DNA from 2 places in the Chitinophaga pinensis DSM 2588 genome. Region 2 is predicted to be linked to the other one. Evidence: riboswitches for the same ligand, from Rfam matches in the RefSeq annotation. Region 2 holds a riboswitch; the other holds the start of a gene.
The links. Region 2 has a riboswitch for S-adenosylmethionine ahead of CPIN_RS09855 (trans-sulfuration enzyme family protein). Riboswitches for the same ligand answer to the same signal wherever they lie in the genome.
Positions count from the first base shown of each region.

Region 1: another riboswitch for S-adenosylmethionine. It lies ahead of CPIN_RS19805 (trans-sulfuration enzyme family protein); the one in region 2 lies ahead of CPIN_RS09855 (trans-sulfuration enzyme family protein).

Region 1 is NC_013132.1:4,948,974-4,965,062, reverse strand. It holds gene CPIN_RS39180 (CPCC family cysteine-rich protein) at 1-181, opposite strand, end outside; gene CPIN_RS19820 (dicarboxylate/amino acid:cation symporter) at 952-2,214, shown strand; gene CPIN_RS36840 (YdcF family protein) at 2,159-3,460, opposite strand; gene CPIN_RS19810 (amidohydrolase family protein) at 3,499-4,818, opposite strand; gene CPIN_RS19805 (trans-sulfuration enzyme family protein) at 4,866-6,038, opposite strand; SAM riboswitch class I at 6,203-6,313, opposite strand; gene CPIN_RS19800 (NAD-dependent epimerase/dehydratase family protein) at 6,372-7,331, opposite strand; gene CPIN_RS19795 (TetR/AcrR family transcriptional regulator) at 7,430-8,032, shown strand; gene CPIN_RS19790 (TolC family protein) at 8,201-9,553, shown strand; gene CPIN_RS19785 (efflux RND transporter periplasmic adaptor subunit) at 9,579-10,649, shown strand; gene CPIN_RS19780 (efflux RND transporter permease subunit) at 10,690-13,734, shown strand; gene CPIN_RS19775 (SGNH/GDSL hydrolase family protein) at 14,053-14,841, opposite strand; gene CPIN_RS19765 (response regulator transcription factor) at 15,678-16,089, shown strand, end outside.
Region 2 is NC_013132.1:2,392,417-2,408,505, forward strand. It holds gene CPIN_RS09845 (redoxin domain-containing protein) at 1-596, shown strand, start outside; gene CPIN_RS09850 (homoserine dehydrogenase) at 750-1,946, opposite strand; gene CPIN_RS09855 (trans-sulfuration enzyme family protein) at 2,096-3,274, opposite strand; SAM riboswitch class I at 3,431-3,550, opposite strand; gene CPIN_RS36470 (DUF2851 family protein) at 3,694-5,145, shown strand; gene CPIN_RS09870 (hypothetical protein) at 5,340-6,188, shown strand; gene lipA (lipoyl synthase) at 6,230-7,144, shown strand; gene CPIN_RS09880 (TolC family protein) at 7,475-8,806, shown strand; gene CPIN_RS09885 (efflux RND transporter periplasmic adaptor subunit) at 8,863-10,002, shown strand; gene CPIN_RS09890 (efflux RND transporter permease subunit) at 10,039-13,209, shown strand; gene CPIN_RS09895 (hypothetical protein) at 13,288-13,701, opposite strand; gene CPIN_RS09900 (AsmA family protein) at 13,892-16,089, opposite strand, start outside.

The DNA of each region.
Region 1 (16,089 bases), 2.6 Mb from region 2:
GATCATCCTGTCCATCATCTTCCCAAAAGCAGATAATGCAGATCTCGAACTCTCCCCGGTCAGTCAGTGAAGGAAAACCACAGCCGGGACAGGTACACAATTGAATCTCGTTCGCCTGAAGATAAGTATCGTAAGTCGTCCTCCTCTCTTTGAATGCTGCTAATATTTCGTCATCGGTCATAAGGGCTAAAATTATCTCTTTCCGGGGAAAGCAGCAATTATCAATACATCTTTGGCAAACTAACCAAGGACTCTCCCGCTGCGCAAATACATATAACACAGTTATCGCGGACTGAGCAAATCAGGAAGCAGATATACAGGAAAATGGACTTTTGTGGCAGCGCATACAGGAACAACGCAGACAGACAACCGGAAAGATGGCTCACTAAATATTCGTCAGGGAAAATGTAAAAGAAGAAGGTCGAATGAATTCGACCTTCGCCGATCTAGTTCACGTTATTGAATCGGCCGCATGCGGCAAAAATTACCTGGGAAATTTGCATGCAGCTCGCAGAAACCTTTGTTAATAAAACACGCGTTTTTACATCGCCCGACACACACATCCATTCAACTCAAATGTGAAAACAATCCTGATAAACACAACCAGCCTGTCAGTATGTATGGAACAATAAAATCAGAAGAGAATATCTGGCGGATAAGTCTTCTATAACAGTGGAATAACCGGGCACCCTATTCTTACAAAATCAATCGCTACTTAACGCAAGTTAATGATAAATGTCAATCTAACAATTATATTTTTTATTACATAAAACTCCAAAAATCGATGGCGACCTACTGAATAAAAAGCAAAGCCTCCCTGACCTTAAGAGCCCTCTCGCCAAACCGCCTGCCAACAGGTACATACTTGCATCAGTCAAGCTATTACGCCTGATTGCCGCCCAAACTACTTCCCTGGTTATTAAATGGACTTTTCGATATATTTGACGCCATATGCGGAACATTCTCAAAAATTACAGCAGTCTGCTGACCCTACTCGGCGGTATCATCGCCGGCAGTATCCTCGGACTGATCTTCGGGCAACGGGTGGAAGTGATCAAACCAATCGGTGATATCTTCCTCAACCTGCTCTTTACAGCGGTCATTCCGCTGGTTTTCTTCGCTATTTCTTCTGCGATTGCCAATATAGACCCCGGACAAAAACTAGGCAAGGTCATCTCCGTCATGACCTTCGTTTTCCTTGGTACCGTGCTGGTATCGGCATTCCTCACCATCGTAGCCGTCTGGATCTTCCCACTGAAAGCAGTAGCGCCAGGGACCTTCGTACCCGACGAAAACACGCATCCTGCTGGTTTTGGTGAACAGATCGTAAAACTGCTCACAACCGGGGAATTCTTCGAACTACTGTCCCGGAAAAACATGCTGCCTTTTATTATTTTCTCCGCGCTGACAGGCTTTGCAGCCCTGAAAGCGGGTGAAGCTGGTAAGGCATTCCGCAATTTCCTGCACTCCGGCAACGAAGTCATGAAATCCTTCCTGGACATTATCATGGTACTCGGTCCTGTCGGTCTGGGGGCCTACTTCGCTTACCAGGTAGGTACGCTCGGTCCACAGCTCTTTGGCACCTATGCCAGCTCCATGGCGGTCTACTACGGATTCGGCCTCTTTTATTTCATCGTACTTTTCAGCGTATACGCTTTCCTGGCCGGCGGCTTCGCAGGCGTGAAGATCTACTGGAAAAACAACCTCATTCCTACTTTTACAGCCCTGGGATCCTGTAGCAGCATCGCCACCATCCCGGCCAATCTGACGGCCGCTCAACGCATGGGGATTCCGGAACACATTGGAAACGTGGTAGTGCCACTGGGCGGTTCCTTGCACAAGGACGGCTCCAGTATCTCTTCTATCATTAAAATCGGTGTGGTATTCGCGATGTTTGGCCGTCCGCTGACCGGTGTAGATACCGTACTGCTGGCATTAGGGGTCACTGTGATCGTAAGTATTGTGGAAGGGGGTATTCCAAACGGTGGTTATATCGGGGAACTGCTCGTGATGTCTGTTTATGGGTTTCCGATAGAAGCCCTGCCGGCAGTGATGGTCATCGGTACCCTGGTCGATCCCCTGGCTACCATTCTGAACGCCACCGGAGATACAGTAGCCGCCATGATGGTAACCAGGGTGATGAAGGGTCGGAACTGGCTTAGGGATCGAGCGGATCTTCAGGATCCTGCTGCCATGCCCGCAGGTCAGGCATGATCACATTTTCCGTAGGGCTCTTCCTCTCCAGTCCTTCGTATGGCAGATAGCCTATTTCATTCATAAAACGGATGGCCATCTTTTCAATTGCCAGTGACTGAAACGAATCAGACACGATCAGCATCGGCTTTGCTGCCGGCATATTGAAAAGATAGGCTAGTCTTACAGCATTGCGGATGTTGGTCGTCGTATGTCTCGCATGTGGCTCAATGATCACCGCACTGTCAGGAATACCCAACTTGCTCACCATATACTTTTTCATCTCTACTGCTTCGCAGAAGGGCGTCTTATAAGGATGCACATGTCCGCCGGAAACAATAATGAAAGGCGCTACACCTTTATTGTACATATCAGCTGCCAATCCGCAACGGTACATACCCATCGTATCCATGGTCTTACCCGGCTTACCCGGACCGCTACCCGGCACCATGATAGACGTATACTTATAAGCATTCCAGTTGATCCTTCTTGATTTGGCAAAAGGAGCCGCATTCGCGCCTTTATATAAAGGCTCATAACGGATAGCCTCGTCTCTGCCATTGATTTCCAGCGCTTCCAGAGATCCCATCAGCGGCTGTTTGAAAAAAGTACTACCCGCGCCGACAGCCAGTACCTGCTGTGTCGCCGTTTTTACTTTCTGTACAAAAGCGGCATCATTCGGACGGAAGGAAATGGAATCTATCTTAGGATAACGCGGCGCAACGCCTTGCAGATACACCCTGAAAATATGGTTCATACCCGCAGCAACATCTTCCCACGCTTTTCTGATAAAAGTAGTATCCGCATCGTTATTGTACAGCGGATAACGGGATTCTATCTTCAGCCGCTCGACTATCTGCGCCATATCATTGTCTGTCACCGTCAGCCGCTTAAATTCATCCGCCACTGCGCTGACCTCTTCCGGTGTCCAGGCAATTGCCTGTCCCATACACACGCCATCTCCGCAGGAAGCATAAGCGGCAGCCAGGCGTTCCTGTCTGTCCTTTGCAATTGCGTTGAACGCAGCATCTTTTACCACCACATTATGCGCGGCGCCATTTCTTTCAAGCACATATAACAGGTAGAACGATTTGCGCATCTGTAATTGCTGTGCGGAGGAATAAGCAGGTCCTACGGCCTTCGCAACGACTGCTGTTTTGGCCTTCGGTTTCGCTTTTACAGTCTTTTTCTTTTTGTGCTGACCATATCCTGTTAACGCCGTTACGGACAATAACAGGCATAAGCCAATGTTGAATGCTGATCTCATGTTGTTTCCCCAGGCGTGTTGGCGACGCCTTATTTTGATTATTGTATCTGTTTTCCGTTTTTCCAGATGGAACTGATATTTGTGGTGGCCCTGATATCAAGTTGTGGATCGGCATCAAGTACCATAAAGTCTGCTTTTTTGCCTGGTTGCAGGGTACCGGTTTCTGCATCGATACCCAATAAAGCGGCGCCCCCGTGAGTGGCATAACTGATCACCTTTAAAACAGGAATACCTGATTCAGCCATCAGCTGCAGCTCACGGTGTTCAGAGAATCCCTGCGCCCTTACCGGCTGTGCACCGGAATCTGTCCCCATAGCGATTTTCACGCCTGCGCTATCCATTTTCTGAAAGTTCCTTTTAGCAATGGCAAACGCCTGTATCTTACGGGCTTTGTCCTTGTCCTCATTTTGCTTTTTACGATAGTCGTCGCTGTTCAGCATATCCCATACGCCTGGCTCCAGCGAGCGCATAAAAAACGGATCTGTAAACCATCCGGGGCTAATGAGGCCATAGGACAGGCCGAAATCTTCTATACAAAGCGTGGGGATATAATAGACATTCTTCTGCTTCATCGCCTTGATCAGCGCATCGTCGACTTCCTGATCACGGATACTGTGCGCTAATACATCAACACCGGCATCTACCAGCTGATGTGCATCTTCCAGGTAATAAACGTGAGCGGCTACTTTGATATTGTGGGTATGTGCCTCTGCAATGATGGCACGGTATATTTCAGGCAGGAGCTTCGGACTGCCATCCACCCAGATCTTTACAAAATCAGGCTTCAGGGTTGCCAGATGACGCATTTCCTCCAGCGCCTGATCTGCATTTACGGGACGCAATATGCTGGGTCCAAATGCCACCGGCGGCGTGCCCCGGGGAGCGCCGAATCCAAAACCAGCTGTATAAAAGGAAGCCCCGCTCATCATGCCTGCACGGGAAGCGTCACGCATGAAAAAGCCGGTAGGCTGATCCGTACCCAGACTCAATACAGTACCCACACCATAACTCAGGTATTGGTTCAGCTGACGGGTTACATTATCGGGCGTAAAGTTTTGAGCGGAGATGTCGGTGCCTTTCAGCAGACCAAGATGACTGTGCGCATCTACCATCAGCGGCATGATCGTTTTACCGCTGCCGTTGATCTCTTCCGCGCCTTTTGTGGGATAATTGGTGCCGGCAGGTAATATGGCCGCGATAGTATCGTCTTTTATCAGCAGACTGACATGGGAACGGGCGGCTCCCCCGCTCCCGTCAATCAAGGTAACATCTTTAATTATTACGGCAGTGTTGTCCTGTGCATTAATATGGAAACATACAGCGGAAAGGCAAACACCTAGAAACATCGGTTTTAACATAGTTAACAATTTGCAGTTTGAGCATTCCAGAACTGCAAACTACGAAACTATAAACTTAAAACAGACCCGGTCGCCTGCTGAATTTTATGAAAGGCAAGATCAAGGTCTGAAAGGAGATCGGCCGGCTCCTCCAGTCCGACGGACAAACGGATCAGACTATCCGCTACCCCGGCGGCTCTACGGGTCTCATCAGGGATAGATTTATGGGTCATACCCGCAGGATGACATAACAAACTTTTAATACCTCCAAGGCTCTCCGCCAGCTTGAAATACTGTGTGCTGGTCACAAATGCCAGTGCCGCTGCCTGGGTATCATCTTTCAGGGTAAACGAAACAATACCGCCAAAGCCCTTGGATTGGCGCTTCGCAATTTCATGTCCGGGATGTGTTTTCAGACCCGGATAGAATACCTTATCTACCAGCGGATGCGCCGCCAGATACTCTGCAATAACCTGCGCATTACTGCAATGCTGTCTTACACGCAGATGCAGTGTCTCTATCCCACGAATCAACAGAAAACTGTCAAAAGGAGAAAGGATCGCGCCACAGGCATTCTGATAAAACTTAATCTCCGCGCCCAGTTCAGGTGTCCTTGTTACAACTACACCGGCAATCAGATCACTGTGTCCGCCAAGGTATTTGGTTGCACTATGAATAACAATGTCTGCACCCAGATTCAAGGGCTGTTGTAATACCGGTGAAGCAAAGGTATTGTCCACGCAGAACAGGCATTTATTTGCAGCTGCAATCTTCGCGATAGCAGCGATGTCAGATATCTTTAAAGTCGGATTGGTCGGGGTTTCCAGCCATATCAGTTTTGTCTTTGGCGTGATCGCATTGAATACCGCCTGCACATCAGAAGTATCTACATAAGTCACCTTAATGCCGAACTTCTGATACACCTTATTGAATAACCGGAATGCGCCTCCATAAATGTCATCCACGGCCACAATTTCATCTCCGTATTGCAACAGTTTCAGAATGGCGTCAATAGCCGCCAGACCGCTTGAAAACGCAATCCCGGTAGCGCCGTCTTCCAGCTGAGCTACAATCTTTTCAAGGGTTTCACGGGTTGGATTGTTCGTACGGGCATAATCATAACCTTTGTTGACGCCGGGTGCCTCCTGCACAAAGGTGGATGTCTGGTAAATAGGTACTGCGATAGCGCCGGTCTGAGGATCTACGGGAATGGAATGGATCAGTTGTGTGATTGTGCTCATCTCTTGTGTTTTTGAGTTTGATGAAAATTGTTGATTAAACAGGTCCTCGGCAGGAACTTATCAGAGATGACAGATAGAAAACAGGAAGGTCTTAAAATAAAAAAACTCACCTGGTAGCCAGGTGAGTTGAATATATTTTGATTAAAATATCGATCAAACCTACTGACTTATCTTTCCCGCTATGCGGGCTGGATGTAGCACCTTTCCGGTTTGGTGGTTCCGGATGGTTGCTAAGGCTTCACAGGGCCATTTCCCTCTGCCTTTCTTGATAAGAATCTTAAAGAACTGATGCAAAGATATAGATGGATATCTTATATCTCCAAATTTATTTTTCTAAGCTTTGGTCTTTTTTACAATTGCCGCTATACCATCTTCGTAAGAAGTAGGCGTGAAATTAAAATGCTTTTCAAACTTCGTACTATCGAAAATGTAAGGATGTGTTGTCTGATACATCATCTCATGCAACTCCGCAATCGTAGTATTGAAAAAGCCTGCCAGCTTGATCATAAAGGTACCCAGCTTCATATACTTCGGCTTCGTATGTAATGCTGCTGCAACCATTTCCACATATTCCTTCCCGTTAGGTGCAGGGTTCTTCGTCGGCAGATGCCATACCTGGTTATACGTCGAAGGATCTGACGCCAGCAGATACAACGCCTTACCTGCATCAGGTGTATACGTGTAACTATGTGTTACATGATCATTCCCCAGCCAGTTCGCTGTCTGACCTTTCGCCAGCTTATCTATCACCATCATATTGAGAATACCGGTAGTATCTGCACCCGGTCCATAGAAATCTGCCGCCCTGGCAATCGTTGCCGTCAGCCTTCCTTCTTTTACCCTATCCATGATCTTCCCCGCAATCAATGCCCTCACCTCCCCTTTTTTACTACGCGGATTGAAAGGCGTGTCCTCCGTCATCTTTCCATCTACCAATCCATACATATATACATTGTCAAAAAAGATCAGTGGAATGCCCCCCTCACTACACGCATGGATCACATTCTGGATGATCTTCGGCCAGGCCTCCTGCCATAGTTTATGGTTATAGGTAAGACCCACCACTAAAAAAACGACAGAAGAACCACTGATAGCTCTCCGGGTCTGTAACGGATCTGTTATATCAGCCGCCATCACACTTGCTCCGTCTACCGCCTGTACCTTTCGGCTCACCAGGCGTACCTGCTTCCCATTTTCTAACAATACGGATGTTAACTCCTTCGCGATAATTCCACCGGCTCCTAAAATTGTATAAATCCCTGATTCTGATACGTTTGATGCTGTGCTGCTCATAAAGGCGTCTTTGTTTTATAAGATAGTGACGTAAAACTATTGAAAATATTTTATTTTCTAAACAGTGTTTAGTAAGTTTGCATCGTAAAGATATTAACATGGGTATTAGTGATCGTAAGGAAAGGGAAAAGCAGGAGATGCGTAAACTGATCATCGGCACCGCGATGGACATGTTCATCCATGATGGATATGAAAAGACCTCTATCAGGAACATAGCTGAAAAGATAGAATATAGCCCTGCCACCATTTACCTCTATTATAAAGACAAGGACGAACTGTTGTACGAAGTACAGGGAGAAGCCTTTGGAGAATTATACAAAGCCTTCGAAAAAGAAGCCACCTCCACCGATCCGTTGGAAAAGCTGGAACAATTGCTCCACTCCTACGTAAAATTCGGCTTTGAACATCCGGACCTCTATGACCTGATGTTTATACTCCGCTCACCCATGAAAGCAGTCAGCGAAGACTGGCCCAATTGTGATGAGTCATTTGACTTCCTCTTAAAGACAGTAACACCTTGTATGCATCAGCTACGCTTCACCGATCCCGGCGTGGCATCACTGTCCATCTGGGCATTAGGACACGGACTCATTTCCCTCTTCGTCAGACAACGCATCAAAGTAATGCAACTGACTGAAGAAGAACAACGGGCATTGATCACCAGTACCGTAGACGAATACCTCCGACTCATCAGGAAATAAGACGATAGCGTCATTTTTTTTGACGCTATCCGCTTTTCATACAATATTCCCGCGTCTCAATCGTCATACTACCTGACGCGTCGAAATCATTCACATTTTCAACTGACACCCGTGGTGTCTTTTTTTATCCTTTATTACTAAACAGTGTTCATTATGTCAACTGCCATCATGAAAAGAAAAACGTTCATAATACTAATGGCTATTATGTGGACGTCCGCGCAGCAAGGATCTGCGCAGAGCAAGGTGCTGGATGACTATATTCAGAGCGCTTTTGCACAGAATCAGGGGCTGAAACAGCAGCATTTCCAGCTGGATAAATCACTTTACGCATTACAGGAGGCCAAAAGCCTGTTCTACCCACAGGTAGGACTCACCGGCAACTATACAAAAGCAGGCGGCGGCCGTACCATTGATATTCCGATTGGCGACCTGCTCAACCCGGCTTATAGCGCCCTGAACCAGCTAACCAACTCCTCCAAATTCCCACAGCTGGAAAATCAGTCCATACTACTCAACCCGGACAACTTTTATGACGTACACCTTCGCACGACCCTCCCGCTGGTCAATACCGAAATATGGTACGCACAAAAGATCCGCCGCGAAAATATCAGTCTCCAGCAGGCAGGTGTAAACGTCTATAAACGCCGGCTCGTCAGAGACATTAAAACAGCTTACTATCAATACTACCAGGCCGGGAAAGCAGTGGACATCTACAATACCGCACGCTCACAGGTGCAGGAGAATATCCGGGTGAACACCAGCTTCCTGACCAATGGTGTAACCAATAGCACCGCCCTTACCCGCGCCAAAGCAGAATTGCAGCGTATTGAAGCCTCCATCACAGAAGCAGAAAACAAAAAACGGAACGCCGGAGCCTACTTTAACTTCCTGCTGAACAGAGACCTGAAATCAGGCATCATACTCGACAGTACCATCTTCCTGTCGCAGGAAATCTCCTCCGCACCCACCGGTACCTCCAATGTCAGGGAAGAATTACAACAACTCTCCCGGCAACAAAAAATAGCAGACCTTACCTATCGCCAGTCAAAGTCTTATCTCGTACCGAAACTCAGCACCTTCCTGGATCTCGGTTCACAGGACTTCAACTTCAAAGTAAACAGTCAGTCCAGGTATTACATGTGGGGCGTAAACCTGCAATGGGACCTCTTTGCTGCCGGACAACGCAAATACAAAGCACAACAGGCAGCGATCGATGTAAGCAACATCCAGGCGGCTTACAATGAAGCCAGTCTCTCCTTCCAGCTGGAACAACAGACGGCAGAAAACAATTACCACACCGCTGTAGCCAATTTTAACAGCGCACACGAACAATTACAACTCTCCGAAAAATATTACAATGACCAGTCCAAGGTCTATAAAGCAGGACAGCTGCTCTATATAGAATTGCTGGATGCCCAGAACCAGCTGACCAACGCGCGTCTGCAACTTTCCGTGGCCTTCGCAGCAGTACAAACAGCGCTCGCAGATATCGAACGCGCACAAGCTTCCTATAAACTTTAAAACATCCTCCTTAAAAATATTCAACATGAAAAATATGCTCACCTTCTCACTGCTGGCCTCTTTTTCCTGCCTGGTAATATCCTGCGGAGCGCCCAGTGCTGCTGAAAATAAAAACGATAATAAATCCGCCGATATCCCGGTAAAACTGCTGCCGCTCAATGGCCAGCTGAATGCACATCCCGCCATCTCCGTATCCGGACAGTTTACCACAGATGACGAAGTACTGCTCTCTTTCAAAACCGGCGGTATCATCCAACGCATCCTGGTAAAAGAAGGCGACGCCGTAAAACAAGGCCAGGTACTCGCTGTCCTGAATCCGGTAGAGATCAACGCACAGGTGCAACAGGCACAACTGGGCTTCGAAAAAGCACAACGTGACTACAAACGTGTAGATAATTTATACAAGGATAGTGTAGCCACACTGGAACAGCTACAAAACGCCAAAACCGCGCTGGATATAGCCGGTGAACAGGTTAAAACAGCACAGTTCAATCGTACGCACTCACAGATCACCGCTACCGCCAGCGGTTACGTACTCCGTAAACTCGCCAGCGAAGGACAACTCGTACAACCAGGTACTCCCGTACTGGAAACCAACGGCGCACAATCCGGCAACTGGCTCCTGCGTGTAAACGTAAGCAACAAAGAATGGGCAGCCATCAGTATGCAGGACAGAGCCAATGTAGAAGTAGAAGCTGTTCCCGGCAAAACCTTTCAGGGCAGCGTATCCCGTAAATCTGAAGGTATACAGCCACAGAGCGGTTCCTTTACTGCAGATATCAAACTGACGGGAGAAAAACCTTCCGCAATCGCATTCGGCATGTTCGGTAAAGCAGTCATCACTCCTGTAACCGTAACCGCCACCTCCGCCAATGGTCCATGGGCCATTCCTTATGACGCCTTACTGGAAGGCGACGGTAACAAAGGATTTGTCTTCATCACAAACGATAATAAAACCGTGCATAGAGTACCCGTAACCATCTCGGGCATGGAAGCAGATAAAGTAATTATCAGCGATGGCCTTCAGCAAGCAGCTGCACTCATCATTTCCGGTAGCGCTTACCTCACCGAAGGCAGCTCCATCAACGTTAAATAATGCAGCTCCCGAACACGCACTCCTTTAAACTCACCGAATCATGAAAATTTCTTCATACGCGGTAAAGAACTACCAGTTTACACTGGTCATCTTTATCATGATTATTGTATTAGGTCTGACGACCATCCTATCCATGCCCCGCTCAGAGGATCCGGAGGTAAAATCTCCCATATTCAGCGTAGTGGTGGTATACCCTGGTACCAGTCCGAAAGACATGGAAGACCTGGTGGTAGACCCGCTGGAAAAAGAACTCTCCTCCCAGGAAAACATCAAACGTGTACGTACCAATATCGGCGACGGTCTGGCCGTTATCCGCGTAGAATATAAATACAACAGTAACGTAGACGATAAATACCAGGAAGTACTGCGCGTCGTAAATGGTAAACGCGGTGAACTACCCGATAATATCAATATCGACGTACAACGTTTACAACCCAGTGATGTAAACATCATGCAGATCGCCCTCGTATCGGAAACTGCTCCCAAAGACAAAATCCAGTACTACGCCGAAAAACTGCAGGACGACCTGGAGAATATAAAAGCGCTGAAGAACGTAGAGATCCACGGTATTCCCAACAGACAGGTAAAAATAGAACTGAACCTGGAAAAGATCGCCCAACTCGGATTGCCGGTTAATAAAGTGATCTCCAGCATCCAGAATGAAATGGCCAACATCCCCGGCGGTAGCGTAGACGCCGGCAACCGTAGCTATAACATCAAAAGCAGTGGCAGTTATCAGCAACTGGAAGAAATCAAAAACACCGTTGTATTCAACAGCAAGGGAAAGAACATCTTCCTGAGAGACGTTTCCAATATCTATTACGGCTTCGCCGATGAACAATACGAAACAAGATTGAACGGCCGCCGTTGTGCCTTCGTAGTAGCTGCACAGAAAGAAGGCGAAAATATCACGCAGACGAAGAAATTATACGCACCCGTACTGACCGCTTTCAAGAAAACCCTTCCTTCCAATATCGATATGATACAGCATTTCGATCAGGCAGATGCGGTAAACAGACGTCTCGGCGGACTCGGAAAAGACTTCATCATTGCAATCCTCCTGGTAGCGATTACATTGCTCCCACTGGGTTTCCGTCCTGCATTGATTGTGATGATCTCTATTCCCCTGTCCCTCGCTATCGGTGTGGTATTACTGAACGTATTCGGGTATAACCTGAATCAGTTGAGTATCGTCGGACTGGTAGTAGCCCTCGGTTTGCTTGTGGATGATAGTATCGTAGTCGTGGAAAACATCGAACGCTGGATACTCGAAGGGCATACAAAAATGGAAGCTACCTTAAAAGCTACCAAACAGATCGGACAGGCCGTAGTCGGTTGTACAGCCGCACTCATGATTGCCTTTATGCCACTGGTATTCCTCCCGGAAGGCGCTGGTGACTTTATACGTGGTTTACCCATGGCCGTTATCCTGAGCGTATTTGCCTCTATGCTCGTATCACTCACCATCATTCCGTTCCTGTCCAGCAAATTGCTGTCAGAACACACCGGTCACCCGGATGGTAACATCTTCATGCGTACGCTGAAGAAACTCATCCACGGCAGTTACTCCCGCTTACTGGATAAAGCTCTGAACAGACCCGTGATCACTATTGTCGTGACCGTACTGATCTTTGGCGCATCCATGTTTATCTTCCAGATTGTAGGTTTCAGCCTCTTCCCGGCTTCAGAAAAACCACAGTTCCTGATCAACATCACCACACCGCCGCAATCCAGTCTCGAATACACAAAAAGTATCGCCAGACAGGTAGAACAGGAACTGAAGAATGAAAAAGCGATTCAATACTTCGCCTCTAACGTAGGTAAAGGTAACCCACGTGTTTACTATAACGTCATACAGGAACACGAACGTACCGACTACGCACAGATCTTCGTACAGCTGGACGAACACACCGCACCTGATAAAAAGCTGAAACTGATCGACAGACTGCGTAAACGCTGGACGCCATATCCCGGTGCAAAAGTAGAAGTGATCAACTTCGAACAGGGACCACCGGCGCCGGCACCTGTAGAAGTACGTTTGTTCGGAGACAACCTGGATACCCTCCGCAGTCTGGCCGCCCAGGTAGAGATCATGCTGCAGAAAGTGCCAGGCGCTATCTATGTAAACAATCCGGTAAAACTGCTGAAAACAGATATACGTGTAGATATCGATAAAGAGAAAGCGCAATTACTGGGCATTCCAAGTGTGAATATTGACCGTACGGTACGTCTGGCAGTTGCAGGACTTAACCTCGGTCATTATGCCGACAAGAACGATAATGATTACGACGTCCTGCTGACACGTAATAAAGATGGCCGCCCGACCATGGAAGTCTTCAACAACCTCTATGTAAACAACCAGGATGACAAACCTTATCCGTTGTCACAGGTAGCAGGTCTGAAAATGGAGGCGTCCCCCCTGCATATCAATCATCAGGAAAAAAGACGCGTGGTATCTGTGACCGCTTCTTTACAGGAAGGTTTCCTGGCAGACCGTGTTATCAGTAGCACCATCGAAAAGATGAACTCCATCCACCTGCCAGCTGGTTACAGCTATGAAATGGGTGGCGAGGTAGAAGCCCGTCAGGATTCATTCGGCGGTTTCCTCAGCATCATTATAGTGACCATTTTCCTCTTCGTAGCGGTACTGGTACTGGAGTTTAAAACTTTCAAAAGTACCCTGATCGTATTATCTGTTATTCCGCTGGGTGTAGTAGGCGCGGCCGTTGCTTTATGGGTAACCGGCAATTCCCTGTCATTCGTAGCAATTATTGGTATGATTGCCCTTGCGGGAATTGAGGTAAAGAATACAATCCTCCTGGTAGACTTTACAAACCAGTTGAGAGAAGAAGGTAAATCGCTGGAAGACGCAATCAGAGAAGCGGGTGAGATCCGCTTCCTCCCGATTGTGCTCACATCCCTGACCGCCATCGGTGGTCTGATGCCGATAGCAGTCTCCACCAATCCATTGATAGCTCCTTTGGCCATTGTATTGATCGGAGGACTGATCAGTTCTACCCTCCTGTCGAGGATTGTGACACCGGTGGTATACAAACTTATGCCACCTAAAACAGCTAACCAATAAGCCTAGATTAAGAATTAAGAATTAAGAATTAGGAGTTAAGAGGTAAGAGTTAAGAGCAAAGAACCGATAACTGGTAATAGGAGTCAGAAATTATGAACCATTAGTTAGGAATTAAATACAATAGACAAGAACAGTGTTGCAATTAACAATGACAGCTGGACTACATACCAGCCAAAACGAAAAAGGCGTCCGCTATCAGCGAGACGCCTTTCGTTTATAAGTTGGAATCAATCAATAAAATATGTCAGCAAACTGTCTCCCTTTCCCATCATCACAAATCTTCGCTGCATTCAATTCTTAATTCTTAATTCCTAATTCCTAATTTTTCTTCACCATCTCCACCCAGGCGGCCGCCATCAGGCCCGCTCCGGGAATAGCCGGATGTACGCCATCCCCTGTCCAGTAGGAACCCGGCGCATGTTGCTGCGCTTTATCGAAGATCGTCTGGTAAGGCAGAAACACAGCTCCAAACTGGTTAGCGATCTCTTTCGCGGCAACACGATATTCATTAAACGTAGGGAACCATTTATCATCAACCGCTTTCACACCATTTACGGCAAACGGCTCACCAATGATCAGCTGTACTTCCGGCAGTGCCTGTTTGGTACGATCCAGCAGTTTGATGAAGTCTTCGCGGTACGTCTTTACGGTACCGCTATAGTTACCGGTCAGCGTATGCCAGTAATCGTTTACACCGATAAGAATGCTGAGAACGTCCGGCTTCAGTTGCAGACAATCAGCGTCCCATCTTTCTGCCAGCTGGTACACCTTATTACCGCTGATACCCTTGTTATAAATTTTCAGGTTTTTATCAGGGAATTCAGTCAGCAGAGTCGCTGCCGCCAGATAGGCATAGCCATTACCCAGTGCACCCTGGTCATTAGGATCCATTTTATCGCGTTTACGTCCTGCATCTGTAATGGAGTCTCCCTGGAAGAGGATAACGGCGTCTTTTTTCAATGTCAGTTTTTTGGCACGGGCCGGGCTTTCACTTTCGTTGGAATTGACAGCTGCTGACACGATCTGAGGAAGGCTCAGGGCAGCCAGGCTACCCAGTGAAACGTTCCGGATAAAACTCCTCCGGTTGGAATTCTGTTGTTGTTCCATGGAATTATGATAGTTAAGTATGGATTTAGTGGCTGGTTATACCACGCTAATGGCGAAACCTGTAGGGATTAAAGCTAATAAATATTAATAATAAAAATAAATATGCCGCTCAGGAATGAGCGGCAATTTAGTTATCTATCCTATGAAAACCTGTGTTTAAAAAATCTTCGCATTCGTCTGGTATACATTCTCATAATCAGCATACGCAGGTTGCGAAACCATTTGTGGCTTTATTATGGATATGGATATGGCAGAATTATAATTAGGTGAGATATCTCGATTAATCATATAAAATTTAGCGCACATTGATATTAAATTCTACTTCAAACTCTCCTCATGCTAAATGATTTATGTAATTCTTACGTAAAGATGTACAATTGTTGCGGTCGATTTCGTAAATTTCGGCACCTGATATAGAAAATGAGTAAGGACACACATGTTTCTAGGTGAAAACACTTATTTTCAGAAAGTGCAGCGGACCAGGCTATTAAGGCCCCAATATTTAACGCATATTTACGTGCAGCCCGCTGTTTCCGGCTGTTAATGCCCACCATTCCTTGAAAAACCATGTTTAAAACGTTACCCTGTCTGGCCGGTATTACATTGCTACGGGCTCGACGGGAAGTGAATTGTTCACCGATCATTAAAACGACTTGTTTGATCATAAAAACTTTATAGGGACCTATAACTATGTGGATAGATTTTTTTGCCCCTGCCAATTTTAGCAGCAGTTATGCGTTAAATGGAAAAACTACGTGCGAATATTCGGCAAACTGTAATCATAAGGGACACACGACTAACGGGGACGAACAAACTGCCTCAAATTAAGATAGCCAATGAAAGAGTCAAATTATAGAATACTGGTTATTGAAGAAGATGCTGCTTTAATAAGAAAGATTCAACAGTTATTAACCCTGCATCACTATGACGTACATACGTCCAGCACTGCTGAAGAAGGTATTTACATCTGCCGCCAGTACCAGCCCGACATTGTTGTGTGTGGCGTAAAACTGCGTGGTAGCAGCGGATTTCACTTCCTGATGGAACTACGGAATGATACCTCCCTGCAACATATTCCTTTTATCTTTATCAGCGGTAAAGAAGGAAAAGAAGATATGCGCATGGGCATGAACCTGGGCGCGGACGACTTCCTGTCCAGACCATTCAAAAGCAAAGAATTGCTGATGAGTATCAAGTCAAGGCTTACACGCTTTACCATTTTTAATGTACAGCAAAGGGATAAACACA
Region 2 (16,089 bases):
TCCGTCAACGGCCGGCTTCCTATTTCAGCTTGCTATTTGTGAGGGATTTGCTAGGCCAGAACCTGATCAGGCCCAGGGAGGCCGCATCAATGTATGAAAAAATCAACGATGATTATAAGCATACAAAGGTCGGTCTGGCACTTAAAACAAATATTGAGCAATTGCTGTTGGTGGAGAATGGAATGCCGGCACCTGATTTTACCTGCCAGGATATCAATGGAAAGGCGGTATCGCTTTCCGACTATCGTGGAAAGCATGTATTGCTTGAATTCTGGGCATCCTGGTGTACGCCCTGCCGGGCAGAGAGTCCTAATCTGATTGCTGCGTATCAAAAATATAAAGATGCAGGGTTTACCATCCTGAGTGTTTCACTGGATCAGGAAGGTGATAGAGAAAAATGGCTAAAGGCGATTGAAAAGGATGGAACAGGCGCCTGGACGCATGTTACTGAATTGAAACGCTTTAAAGGTAAAGTACCCAAATTATATGCGGTTCACAGTATTCCGTTCAATTTTCTGATTGATCCATCCGGGAAGATTGTTGCGAAGAATTTACGCGGAGAGGCACTGGGTGCGACATTGCAAAAGATATTATAGTCCTATGTCCTATTCAAAAGTCCATTTATCCCGATGCTAACCCGATTTATACATGCACCTGGTCCCCAAAGGATCAGGTGTTTTTTTTATAAAAAAAAGGCGCCTCGCCAATGGCGGACGCCTTCTGCTAATATATGGCTGATTAACTGATGACTAACGTGCGTGGTCTTCGCCCAGTACCAACAGATTCACATCTTTATTTTTCAACCAGTCTGCTTCTTTTAATTTCTGCAGATTGATCACACCTACCACATAGCTGTAAGTAGCGGATTCGTATTTCTCAGAGATGTTGTAGAAGTCTGTCAGATGCACCTGTGAAGCATTGCTGTAACGCAGGTAGATCTTCAGCTGTACATCGTTGGTGAATGCCGGCTGATTGGACTGTTTGATTTTTTTGTATTCGTAGCGATAGTTATAAAGCAGTGCAGAGATATCGGAGAGTACTGCGCTACCGGTGGCCGTACCACCAGCGCCTTTACCTACGAAGAACTGTTTGTCAGTGAATGCACTTTCCAGCAGTACGCCGTTGTATTCGTTGTATACATCGTATAGCAGGTTGTGTTCACGGATCAGGTGTGGCAATACATATGCGTTTACATGACCATTTTGCCTGCGGCAGTTACCGATCAGTTTAATGGTACAGTTACGTTGTTTTGCAAACTGTATGTCGAAGTCGTTCAGGTGATGGATACCGAAGTTGAATACTTCTTCCGGTTTTACGAAAGTACCGAAGGCATGTAATAACAGGATCACGATCTTGAATTTCGGATCATAACCTTCGATATCCAGGGTAGGATCGGTTTCTGCGAAACCTAATTCCTGCGCCTGTTTCAGGGCAGTTTCAAAACTCAGGTTCTCTTCAAATATCTTGGTGAGGATGTAGTTGGTAGAACCGTTGCAGATCCCTTCAACTGCATTCAGCAGGTCGTTATCATAGTATTCTTCCAGGTTACGGATGATGGGAATACTTGCGCAGCTGGATGCTTCGTACAGGAACGGTACTTTGTTTTCTACCTGCAGCTGATACAGTGCAGGCAGGTTTTCTGCGATCATACGTTTGCTGGCGCTTACTACAGCTTTACCATTACGCAGCGCAGTGCTTACTATTTCGAATGCAGCATCTGTTTCATTGATCAGTTCTACTACAACATCAATGGTTGGATCATTGAGGATTTCATTTTTGTCTGTAGTAAAATAACTTGCGTCGATAGGACGAGGCTTGTTAGGATCTTTAATACATATCTTTTTGATACGGGCATTGATACCTTTCGTTCTGTTTAGTACCTCGTATAATCCTTGTCCCACACAACCAAATCCGAAAATGCCTAAATTGATGATTTTGTTTTCCATGTTCTATACTTAGTGCTTACTTCCATTTTAATGCAGCAGGTTGATAAAATTGTGCTGCGTTATGTTGAAAAAAGTTTATTGTAAATAGTTGTTCCCTGCGTGCTGCTGATGTTCCCTGCAGAGTTGATATATCCTTTAGCAGGAGTCGTTTATTGCAGCACGGTCATTTGTTTTCCGGCAGGCAGGTTCAATTTGTCGAGTGCCTGTTTAAGATCGTTGATCAGATCTTCCGCGTCTTCGATACCGACTGACAGACGGATACAGGAGTCTGGTAAACCTGATTTTTTACGGAATTCTTCCGGAATGTTCCGGTGTGTCATGGTAGTCGGATGATCGAGCATACTTTTTACACCACCGAAGCTTTCTGCGAGTTTAAAGAGTTTGGTTGCATTCACTACACGGATCGCATTTTTGATATTGTCATTCTTCAGGGAGAAGCTGACTAATGCGCCATATTGTTTTTGCTGTTTGCGTGCGATATGATGATTCTTGTGTGTGCTCAGGCCGGGATAGAACACTTTATCTACTGCAGGATGTGCAGCCAGCCAGGTGGCGATTGCCATGGCATTGCTGCATTGTTTATCCAGCCGGAGGCTCAGTGTTTCGATACCTCTGATGGTGAGCCAGGCTTCGAAAGGACTGAGGATACTACCGGAAATATTCTGATTAAAGCGTAGCTGATCGGCCAGCGATTTTGAATTGACTACTACGAGTCCTGCGATGACGTCAGTATGTCCTGCGAGATATTTGGTAGCGCTGTGGATAATGATATCTGCGCCCAGCGGCATTGGTTGTTGCAGCAGGGGGGTACAGAGGGTATTATCCACCACCAGCAGGATGTTATGCTGTTTGGCAATTTTGCTGATGGATTTAATATCGGAGATGCGTAATGTCGGATTGGTGGGCGATTCCAGCCAGATCATTTTCGTATTGGGCGTGATAGCTGCCAGTACTTTGTCTGTATTGCTGGTGTCGACGAAATTAGCTTTGATACCGAAGCGTTCAAACATGTGCTGGAACATCTGGAAGATGCCTCCGTAGGTATCTTCTACGGCCATGATTTCGTCACCGGTTTTCAGGAGTTTCATCACAGCGTCAATCGCTGCCATACCGCTGGCGAAAGCGAAACCTGCATGTCCTTCTTCCAGGCTGCATATCAGGTTTTCCAGCACTTTACGGGTAGGATTGTTGGCACGGGAGAACTCAAAACCCTTATTGATCCCGGGAGACTCCTGCACGAAGGTGGAAGTCTGGTAGATGGGGACGGAGATGGCGCCAGTCAACTCATCCACCGGGATGCTATGCAATAATTGAGTAGCTATTTTCAATCTTCAAAGTAATTATACTGTTATTAAACCCTGGTTGGCACACGCACAAACAGACATTCATTCGGTCATATAACTACCAGAACGGGCATAAAAAAAGCCCTTCCGATGTTGGAAGAGCCTTCAAGTATTTTATTACAGTGAATTTCAATCTCTGCCAACTTATCTTCCCTCGGTTATCGTATAACCGGGGCCGGAATTAGCACCTTTCCCTACATTTCTGCAGGTTGGTTGCTAAGGCATCGCAGGGCCAAGTCCCTCCGCCTTTCTGGATAAGTCATGTGTAAGAACTGGGTGCAAAGTTAAGGGTACTTTCATCAAATTTCCAAATGGCTGTATTTTTAATTTTTTTGACACACCTTTTTTTTTATTAATTTGATATACCTTATCTGACTTTTAATTATTCTGTTAACCAACCAATTATGACCATTGTACCTGTTGATCCGATCATGTCGGAGGAGCTATTCCAGCATATCTGGCAATTCCGTTTATTTACGCAATCGGGGCTATGCACCCTGGAGGGAGATGCTATTCAGATAGATCATCCCGGGCAACTGAACCGTCATGCGGGACCTGATTTTACCGCTGCGCGCATCCGCATCGGCCATACCTTATGGGTGGGGAATGTGGAACTTCACCTGAAAACGTCTGACTGGTTCCGGCATGGGCATCAGTATAACCTGCAATACCGGAATGTTGTGCTCCATATCGTTTTTGAGCATGATATAACAGGTGCACACACACATGGTATTCCCATTCTTGAATTGCGGCACTGTATTCCGAAGTTATTATTACAGCGTTATGAATGGTTGCGGCAATCGCAGGCTTTTGTGCCCTGTGCAGGATCAGTGGCCGAAGTGCCTTCACTGGTATGGACGGGATGGAAAGACCGCTTGTTGATAGAACGGCTGGAACAACGGGCGGATGTCATGAAAGCCTGGCTATTGCAAACACAGTATGACTGGGAAGAGGTGTGTTACCGTGCTTTGGCCAGGGGGGCGGGTATGCCGGTAAATGGGGAGACCTTCCTGGAACTGGCCAGGTCATTACCCTACAAAATGTTGTTGCGTCATCAGCATGACTTGCTGCAACTGGAAGCTTTGTTATTTGGCCAGGCGGGTATGCTGAAAGGGGAGATCAGGGATTTTGCAGCCGATGAATGGACGTTGAGGGGAGCGGAGATGGAACGGGAGGGGAAGAAGGGATGGCGTTCAGGTGGAGATGAGGTGGACTTGATCCGGGGAGACATTGCAGATCAGGCAGTTATAGGAGATGGAAAAGTGCAGAAGACACCGGATAATTATATGACGTATCTGCAACAGGAATATGCATATCTGCGGCATAAATATAAGCTTTTGCCTATGGATGCAGAGCATTGGAAGTGGCTGCGGATGCGGCCTGCGTCTTTTCCGACTATGAAAATTGCCGCCATGGCAGGTTTACTACACAGACAGGCGCACCTGTTTTCTTCCATACTGGATGCCGGAGATGTGCATACGTTGATAAAGCTGCTGGATGTTGCCCCTTCCGGATACTGGCAAACGCATTACCGTTTTGGGAAGCCGGTGGCGCGGACAAGGATGCCGGGCAGGCGGGCGGTACATAATATGTTGATCAATACCGTTTTACCATTATTATATGTCTATGGCAGAGAAAAAAAGGATAGTTATTACCAGGAGCGGGCGGTGGCATTTATGCGACAGTTGCCACCGGAAGATAATCACCAGATACGTGCATGGAAAACCTTGCATGTCGGCGTCGGATCGGCAGGTGAAACACAGGCATTATTACAATTGAAACAGGTTTATTGTGAGGAAAAAAGGTGTCTGCATTGTGCGGTAGGAGCGAGGCTGGTGAGGAGTGGAATTGCCTGATAAACAAATCTTGTAACCATTTTGGTTCCGGGGCGTTATATATACATGGGCGTGGGTTTTCAAAGAAAAACAAATTTACACATGACAGAAAAAACGTGTAGGTTTGTAACAGCTGGCATACCAATATTATGCCCCTTACGTTTATATAGTATAGCCTGGCGGCTATACTCCGTTAACTAAACAAATCTATACAGGTGAAAAGACTATACTTATCCTTGCTTTTACTGGCCATGGCGGGTGGTTTGTATGCCCAGACTACAGATACAGACGCATCTTCCAAAAAAGAACAGCGGGAGGAACGGAAGCTGAAGCGGATTTCCTTGTTTAAACAGCTGGAAGAGGGTGAGAATCTGTATCAAAGAGAATTTTCCCTGGGTGGCCGTATCAATACGGATGGCTGGGCTGGTTTTTTTGAACTGGGTTGGAGAAAGAGCAGGCAGAAGGTGACTTATTTCCAGTTTGAGTTTGCTGAGAAGAAGAATCCGAAGGAAGATAAAAAGCCAGGTGCTTTAAAAGATATCGATCAATTTGGCTTTATTTATTCAGAGAAGCCATATATATATGGTAAGCAGAATAACTTTTACCAGGCCAAACTGGGTGTTGGTCAGCAAAGACTGATCGGCGGTAAGGGCAACAAAAACGGGGTACTGGTAAATGCGATCTATTATGGCGGACTTTCCGTTGGTCTGAAGAAGCCTTATTACCTGAATGTGGTAGATCCGAATACATCAAGAGGTGTACAGGTGAAATATGGTCAGGATCCATTATATGACCAGGCTTTCCTGGACAGGTCGTCTATTATTGGCGGCGCTGGTTTCGGAAAGGGCTGGGGCGAGGTGAGTATTGTACCTGGTATACATGCCAAAACTGGTCTGCGCTTTGACTGGGCTCGTTTTAACGAGGTGGTCAGCGCCCTGGAAGTGGGTGTGAATGCGGAGTATTATACCAAGGATGTCGATATTATGATCGACCAGGATCCTAAGAAATTTTTCTTTAATGCATACATTGCGTTACAGTTTGGAAAGCGTTGGGACAAGAAATAGTTGAGAAGTATTAAATTTGTGTTCTAAAGAAAGGATCAGAGATGGAAGAAACACCGATCACGACCGCAACGCCATGTAGTACGGCACCAGCTGCACCAAGGACTAAAAAGCCTGATTGGCTGAGAGTTAAGTTGCCAATAGGGGAGAGTTACAAACAGGTTCGTAACCTGGTTGATACACATAAATTACACACGATCTGTGAGAGCGGTAACTGCCCGAATATGGGTGAATGCTGGGGAGCCGGCACCGCTACTTTTATGATATTGGGAAACATCTGTACCCGTAGCTGCGGATTCTGTGCGGTTGCTACCGGCAGACCGGAAGCCGTAGACTGGGATGAACCTCAGCGTGTGGCGGAAGCTATTTACCTGATGAAGGTAAAACACGCGGTAATTACCTCCGTGGACAGAGATGAACTGAAAGATGGTGGTTCTATCATCTGGGCAAATACCATTAAAGCTGTCAGATCACTGAATGCTGACACTACTATGGAGACATTGATCCCTGACTTCAGGGGCCAGTGGGAAAACTTACAGCGCATCATTGATGTGGCGCCTGAGGTAGTATCCCACAACCTGGAAACAGTGGAGCGTTTGACAAAACAAGTACGTATCCAGGCAAAATATCATCGTAGCCTGGAAGTTATCCGCCGCCTGAAAGACGGAGGCATGCGTACCAAGAGTGGTATCATGCTGGGTCTTGGCGAAACGAAAGAAGAAGTGGTACAGGCGATGCAAGACCTGTACGATAACGGATGTGACGTGGTGACACTCGGACAATATCTTCAACCTACCCCAAAACATTTACCGGTTGTCCGTTTTGTACATCCCGATGAGTTCGCAGAATTGCGTGAAATAGGATATAACATGGGTCTTGACTATGTAGAATCAGGACCACTGGTAAGATCCTCCTACCATGCAGAAAAACATATTCACAGTGGACGTGCCGCTAAGTAGATTTAAACAATAGTTTAAATTTACATCAGTGGTAACATGTTTCTGATTGCGAGTCATTATCTTTGCCCTGCAATTGCGGGAACGAGGTTAGCTACAGCTCCCTTTGGGAGCTGATTTGCCGCCTTTTTAGGCGACAGTATCCCAAGATTTGTTAAAACCGTTAACGACCTGAACCTACCTGTTTGCAGTTTGTGCATAATGCTAAACTGTGCCCGTCCGATTTTTGCTGAAGATCACATTAGCATCTAATTGAATAACAAATATATAGTGGACAATATCGTCGTTGTCCTCCGATTGGTGTAAAGAAGATTCTGATTGTCAAAACCTTTTATGAAAAGAGTATTTTATCTGACCGCCGTACTAAGCGCCGTGCTGTATAATGCACCGTCTTATGCGCAACAGGTCTCCGATTCACTGCTTCCTCAAGCCACCCTCCAGGCTTGTATTCAGTATGCGCTCACCCACCAGCCGGTTGTGAAACAGGCCAGACTGGATGAGGATATTACTGAATACACCATCAAGGGAAAGCTTGCGGATTGGTACCCGCAGATTGGGGTAGATTACAGCCTCAACCACTATCTTAAGATTCCCACCTCCTATTTTAACGGGAACTATGTACAGTTGGGCGTAGAAAACAACTCCGCAGCTTTGTTCCAATGGAACCAGAACCTGTTTACCCGTGATCTTTTGCTGGCAGGCAGAACTGCCCGTGACGTACGCAAACAGGCAAAACAAAACACAGAAAGCTATCGTATCGATGTTGTCGCTAACGTGACAAAGGCTTATTACGGTATGCTGCTGACTGAACGTCAGATAGATGTCCTGGATGAAGATGTGACACGTCTGGAACGTAGTCTGAAAGACGCTTACAACCAATACCAGGGTGGTATTGTGGATAAAACCGACTATAAAAGGGCGACTATCTCCCTGAATAACACCCGGGCGCAGAGAAAGACAGCTGCGGAGCAACTGAAAGCCAGCGAAGCACAGCTTCGTCAGCTGATGGGGTATCCTGTGAATGGTCCGCTGCCACTGGTATATGATACCGTGCAGATGGTTCAGAACATACAGCTGGATACGACGGTGACGGTGACTTATAATAACAGGGTCGAGATGCAGTTGCTGGAGACGCAGAAAACCCTTTTAGATGCGCAGCTGAAGTATAACAAGTGGAGCTTTATTCCTACTGTTTCTGCATTTGCGAACTATAACTTCAACTATCTGAACCCGGAATTCTCCAAGTTGTACAACAACAACGTACCGAGTTCACAGATAGGTCTCAAAGTGTCCCTGCCTATTTTCCAGGGGTCTAAACGTATCTACAACATTCGCCAGGCGGAGCTGCAGATCAAACGTAATGACCTGGATATAGAAAACCTGCGCAACCAGATCAATACTGAATATACCCAGGCGATGGCTACCTATAAGGGGAACCTCAACCAGTTTTATGTGATGAAGGAGAATGTGGACCTGGCACAGGAAGTATACAGTCTGATAGAAATGCAGTACAGGGAAGGGGTGAAAACCTATCTTGAGGTGATCACTGCACAGACAGACCTGCGTTCAGCACAACTGAATTACTATAACGCAATGTATACTGTGCTGTCCAGCAAAGTGGATCTGCAACGTTCATTGGGTACAATATCAACAAACAACTACTAATAAGGAAACTGGTCGGGTCCGTACAACCTGACCATTGAAAGGACAAATATTTTCAGATGAAAACAAAGCAACACATTCTCCTCATTGGCGCTACAGGCTTATTTTACCTGGCTTCCTGTAAAGGCCCGGCTCAGAAAGCAGCCATGGTATTGCCTCCTACACCGGTAAGCGTAGTGCCGGCAGTTACTGGTACTGCTATTTACTACGATAAATATCCCGCTACAGTGGTAGCACTGAACCAGGTTGAACTGCGTGCACAGGTGTCAGGATATATTACCGGCATTTTCTTTAAAGAAGGTGAAGTGGTACAGAAAGGAAAACCGCTCTATGAAATAGACCGTCGTAAGTATGAAGCTACTTATCGCCAGGCAGAAGCTAGTATTGCCCAGGCAAAAGCGAACCTTACGAAAGCACAAAAAGACGCAGACCGTTATCATAAACTGGCAGAGCAGGACGCGATTGCCCGTCAGACGCTGGACAATGCAGACGCTGCACTGGACGTGAGCCGTAGCCAGCTCGCCGCTGCGGAAGCTTCTTTACTGTCTGCCCGCACAGATCTGGACTATGCTGTAATTAAAGCTCCTTTTACCGGCCGTATCGGTATCTCCCAGGTGAAACTGGGTGCACAGATCGGTGCCGGAACGACTTTACTGAATACTATTTCCTCAGAGAATCCGATCGCTGTTGATTTCGTGGTGAATGAAAATGATATCCCACGTTTCTCCGGTATGCAGGGTAAAGCGGTAACTCCGGGTGATTCTACTTTCCGTCTGCAATTGCCTAACGGACAGGCTTATACTGAACCGGGTCGTCTGACAGTAGTCGATCGTGGTGTAGATAACCAGACAGCTACTATCAAGGTGCGTATTGAATTCAACAACCCGAAGAATGAGCTGAAAGAAGGTATGAGTGGTGTGATGAATGTACTGAACGATCAGTCAGGCGATCGCGTAATCATTCCTTACAAAGCAGTGGTTGAACAGATGGGTGAATTTTTCGTATTTGTTGCGAAAGATACTGTTGCAGAACAGCGTAAAATACATCTGGGCCCTCGTCTGAGAGAAAGCATCGTCGTAATGGACGGTGTTAAACAAGGCGAGCTGGTGATTGCAGAAGGTATACAGCGTTTACGCGATGGTGGTAAGATTGATACCACTACCGTAAAGAAAGCGCCGGATGCCGCAGCTAAGAAATAGATAACAGTTTGAGTTTGAATCAATAGAAGAAGAAACATGATTGCAAATACTTTTATACGCAGACCGGTTACCGCAATAGTTATTTCTGTTGTACTGGTGCTGGTAGGTTTGCTGGCGATGACCAACCTGCCCATCGGCCAGTACCCGGAAATTTCGCCCCCCACTGTACAGGTGACCGGTACTTATATCGGTGCGGATGCACAGACGGTGGAGCAGACAACAGCTACTCCTGTGGAAGTGCAGGTGAACGGTACGCCTGGTATGACTTACATGACCAGTAACAGTACCAACAGTGGTGCAATGAGTCTGACCGTGAACTTCGAAGTAGGTACCGACATCAATATCGCCGCACTGGACGTACAGAACCGTGTGGGTATTGCGCAGCCAACCCTGCCTCAGGAGGTACAACGTTTAGGTCTGACCGTAAGAAAGCGTAACCCCAGTATCCTCATGCTGGTGGCTTTATATTCTCCGAATGGTACCCATGATGTAACCTTCCTGGATAACTATACCAACGTTTACATCAAGGATGCGTTGCTGCGTGCGAAAGGTGTGGGTGATATCTTCACCCGTGCGGATGACTTCAGTATGCGTGTATGGCTGAAACCTGACAAGCTGGCCCAGATGGGTGTAACAGCAGAAGAGGTGAGAGCTGCGATTACTGAACAGAATGCGCAGATCTCCGCAGGTACCGTAGGTGCTCCTCCTCAGAAAACCGGACAGACATATGAGTATACCATCTTTGTAAAAGGTCGTCTCGTAACAGCGGAGGAATTTGGTAATATCATTATCAAAACCCGTCCGGATAACGGAGCGGTTGTATACCTGAAAGATGTTGCCCGTGTACAACTGGGTAAATTCAGCTATAGCAACAACTCCTATGTGGATGGCAAGAGAGCGTCTTACCTGCTGGTTTACCAGGCGCCAGGTAGTAACGCGATCGAAACAGCAGAAGCGGTATATGAAACAATGGAACAGCTGAGCAAAACTTTCCCGAAAGACGTAGCTTATGTAGTACCATTTGAGTCTGTATCCGTGATCGAGGTGTCTATCCACGAGGTAGTAGAAACCCTGCTGGAAGCACTCGTACTCGTGGTGATCGTGGTATTCCTCTTCCTGCAAAGCTGGAGGGCGACCATTATCCCGGTACTTGCTATTCCTGTATCCATCATTGCGACGTTCATCTTCTTTATACCACTTGGATTTACCATCAACACCCTGACCCTGTTCGGTTTCGTACTGGCGATCGGTATCGTGGTGGATGACGCCATTGTGGTGGTGGAGGCGGTCCAGCATAATATGGACCATGAACAGATGACGCCGAAGGAAGCGACTTATGCGGCGATGAAAGAGATCTCCGGACCTGTAATGGCGATCGCCCTGATCCTCGCAGCGGTATTCGTACCGGTAGGATTTATACCAGGTATCGTGGGACGTCTGTATCAGCAGTTTGCGATCACGATCGCGATCTCCGTACTGATCTCTGCGTTTGTGGCATTGTCTCTGACGCCGGCACTGTGTACGCTGATCCTGCGACCTATGCACCTGGATAAGGATTCAAAAGGTCTGAATAAATTCTTCTTCAAGTTCAACGTATGGTTTGGTCATGTAACCAGCCGTTATTCATTGGGTGTGAAGAAGAGTATCCGTTGGTCGCGTTATGTGATCATACTGCTGCTTTGTATTATGGTAGGTACCTTATTCCTCTTCAGAGGTAAGCCGACAGGCTTTATTCCGACAGAGGATGATGGTCGTATATATATCACTTTTGACCTGCCGGAATCATCTTCCACTGAGCGGACGATTGCTGTCATGACAGAAATGATGCATACACTGGATAGCGTAAAAGCGATCGGTCACTATGCAGCATTGGGTGGTCTGAACGTAGTAAGTTTCGCGACCAAATCAAACAGTGGTACGATCTTCTGTCAGCTGAAACCATGGGATGAACGTAAGGACAAATCTCAGCAGATCTTTGCGCTGGTAGGGCAACTCCAGGCAAAACTCTCCAGGTTTAAGGAAGCCAATGTGGTGGTAATTCCGCCTCCGGCGATTCCTGGTCTGGGTTCTACAGCAGGTTTCTCCTTCATTCTTCAGCAGAAGAGTGGTGGTGGCGACATCAAAGAATTTGAAGGTGTACTTCAGAAATTCACGATGGCGATCAACCAGCGTCCTGAAATCGCAAGAGCGTTCTCCTTCTTTACCGCACGTACTCCTGGTTACCAACTGGAGATAGACCGTGAAAAGGCGAAGAAGATGGGCGTACAGATATCGTCTATTGCCACTGCATTGCAGACCTATCTGGGTAGTGCTTATGTGAATGACTTTACGGTATACGGCCGTAACTTCCGTGTGGTAACGCAGGCGGATTCCACTTACCGTGGCGATATCAAAGATCTGTCACAATATTTTGTGCGCAACTCTGCTGGTACGATGGTGCCATTGAGTGCGCTGACTTCCTATAAGGTGACGGAAAGTGCGCCGGTTATCTCTCACTATAACCTGTTCCGTTCTGCGGAAATAAACGGTAGCCCTGCTCCTGGTTATAGTAGTGGTGACGCGATCAAGGCATTGCAGGAAGTAGCTGCACAGGTATTACCGGAAGGTTATGGATATGAGTTCTCCGGTTTGAGCCGTGAGGAGTTATTATCAGGATCGAAGACTGTTTACATCTTCGCCCTGTCTATCATCTTCGTATTCCTCTTCCTGGCAGCTCTTTATGAAAGCTGGTCGGTACCGTTCTCTGTACTGCTGGCCGTACCTATCGGGGCCTTTGGTGCGATCCTGACACTGACTTTCCTTCCTGCCATTACGAATAACGTTTATGCGCAGATTGGTCTGATCACCCTGATTGGTCTCTCGGCAAAGAATGCGATCCTGATCGTGGAGTTTGCAAAAGAGCGTGTGGACAGGGGGATGGAACTGGTCACGGCGACTGTGGAAGCGGCCAAGCTGCGTCTGCGTCCGATCATCATGACTTCCCTTGCGTTCCTGTTAGGTATCATGCCGCTGGTAATATCCAGTGGTGCGGGTGCTGAATCCCGTAAAACAATGGGATGGACCGTATTGGGTGGTATGTTCACAGCGACCTTCCTGGCGATCTTTATCGTACCGGTGCTGTATGTGGTAATTACCCGTCTGGCATATGGAAAGGATAAACTCAAACAAATGCAGGAAAATCACAAAGCGATGCAACACGAATTATAAACGGAAAACATTGCAACTGAAAAGGCGCCCACCGTATGGTGGGCGCCTTTTTTTATTGAAAGAAAATAAAAAGTCGGGTTATTTACCGATGGTCATATAAAAGAAGATAATTGCAGCAGCCATAGATGCAGCAATCATTACCAGGAAGACGATGAGTAACAATTTCCATCCTACGTGCACCCTCATTTTATTGGAAGGTGGCTGTACGTTTTCGTAATGGACATCTTTCCTGTTATACCATGTACCGGTGGTAACCGGAGCAGCAGCTTCCTGTGCGACCTGTTGCATGATCGCTGTTTTCAGGTGCGCAGGTGGCAAAGCGGCGTCCTTGAACGCCATGCGTTCAATACGGCGTTCGATTTCGTCCTGTTCGGTCTGAACTTCCGGAAAGAAGTCCATGTGTATCCGATACTCGGCTTCCTCTTCAGGGCTTGCGAATCCGAGGAGCACTTTTTCCAGATTTCCATCTGATATGTAACGCTCGTAGTCCATAGTTACATGTGGGTATTTCTCAAGTTAACGCATCCGTGTCCCGGATGGAGATATAATATTGCAGTTCTGCGAAGGTGGTGAAAAAGTCAGATAAAAAAGTTGTCCAAACTAGTGAAATAAGTAAATACACTAAAAAAAATGGAAACCGGTCCTGGGTAAGGGGAAGGACCGGTTTCGCAAATATTACAGCTTAGTTACTTTTCTTTTTAAAGATATTTCCGATGGTACTTTTTACCGCTTGTTCCGCTTGTTTACCGGCATTCTGCACAGGTTGTGCCTTATTTCCGGTAGTATCTTTCTGACCTGTGATCTGTTTGGTGATCTGGTCTTTCAGACCGGCAACGGCGTTATTTTTGGCAGCATTCAGTGAATCCTTGAGGGCTGTTTTCACGGTGTCTACCTTATTTTTTACGAGAGTGGTTGCCTGATCTTTCAGGTTATTGAGTGTACCGGAGGTTGTTTCCTGGAGGTCGGTCTTGTATGTTGGTTTCATGATGTTACCACCGAGCAACACGTTCAGGTGAATACTATCGCTGATATTAACAGGGATACCTTTAGCGCTCGCCTGTGAAGCCAGACTTGTCACCAGGGCATCTCCCTGTTTTCCGATCACGCTGCGCGGCAGGGTCATCTGCAGGGTATAGTCCAGTGACTGGTCAAAACCGTGGGAACCACCTACCAGCATACTGATGTTGCTGACGTTCACTTTGAACGGATTTACCTTTACGCGTCCGTTTTCAAAAGCGAAATAGGTTTTGATATCTCTCAGGGAGAAGTTTTTCAGTTGAGATACATTCAGGGTGCTTGCCAGCTGGTCTATCGGACCAAACTTCTGCAGGGCGCCTTCCAGTACCAGCAGGTTACCGTCACCTGTGAGGCTGCTCAGTAAAGGCATCATATCCTGCCCCAGTTTACCGGTCAGTTCCAGGTGGGAGTTGATTTTACCATTCAGGAATTTGGCCACCGGCATCAGGGCCTGAACGGTATTGAAAGCGTTGAATGTCTGTTGTACGTCTACATTCTGTACACTGTAAGCCATGTTGATATCCGGGTTGGTCTTACTGTTTTTTGTACTGTAGCTACCATTTACTTCCATATTACCCTGTAAGGCATTTGCCTTGATCTGTTGCATGGAAACGGTTTCGTCTTTCAGCAACAGGTTACCGGAGAGGTTAGACATGTCGAGTTTATCGTAGTGAACTTTATCTACCTGTGCCTGTAAAGCGAGGTTCAGGTTAGCCGGAACAGCAAAAGGAGCACTGGCCGTATCGGCTGGTGTTGCGGCAGCGGTGGTTTCCGTGGTACCCATCCATTTGTCGAGGTCTACCTGGTCTGCTTTTACAGCCAGTTTACCATCCAGCGGCTGATTCTTCAGCATATAGGCCAGCATATTATTCACTTCACCGTTTGCCTGGAAGTTGGTGCCCATGTATTGTCCGTCAAATTTAGATACTGTCACATTCTTCGGATTGAACTGCATGGCCAGGGTATTTACCTTCACACCGTCCGGATAATCTTTGCTACGGTACAACAGATCGCTGATCAGGATGCTACCGGCAGCGTAGAATTTATCATATGCCTGTTTTTCGATGGCGCTCATGTTCCCTTTTGCAGAAACATCCGCATCTACGATACCACTCAACGCGGTACCAGCTTCCAGTTTTACGAACTGAGATACTTTTGACAGGTCGAGTTTACCTTTTGCAGCGCCGTCTACATACATGTCGGAGATCGGTGTTTTCACCAGGAGGCGCATATCCAGCGGGGTGTTATCCATTTCTACATGGGCAGCAGGAATGTCCACAATGGTATGATCAGGTACGCCATCCGGGTTGTTGACGCTCATTTTTACCTGGATATTCTTTACAGGTTTAGGGAGGTCAGGGTATTGGAAGAAACCATCTTTAACAGCCAGGTTTAATCCGAAAGCAGGCATCTGGGTAGCGCTGTAAGTACCTTTTACGTAACCGTCGAAGGCAGCGGTACCGGAAGTTTTGATTTTATCAAAATCCTGCATGAAGATAGCGGGCACCAGGGAGAGGATGTCTTTAAATTGTGTGGATGGCGCTTTCATGGTGAGGTCCATGCCGTAGGTGCTGTCATCAATGAGTTTAAAGAAGCCCTGGAAGGCCAGTTCGAGATTGTTCAGTGTGGCTTTACCTTTCTGGAAGGTATAGGTGCTGGTTTTATTATCTACCTGAATATCTGCATCCATGGTTGTTTTGGTGCGCAGCAGGTAGGGGATAAGACCATAGCGGAAGGTAACGCCTTCAGCCTGGGTGGTTGTCTGGAGCGTGAACAGATCCTGTGTGAAGTCACCTTTACCCTGGTGGTTCAGGCCTTCGATCAGCATACCCATGTCACCTTGTTCATCATCATAGCGGATGG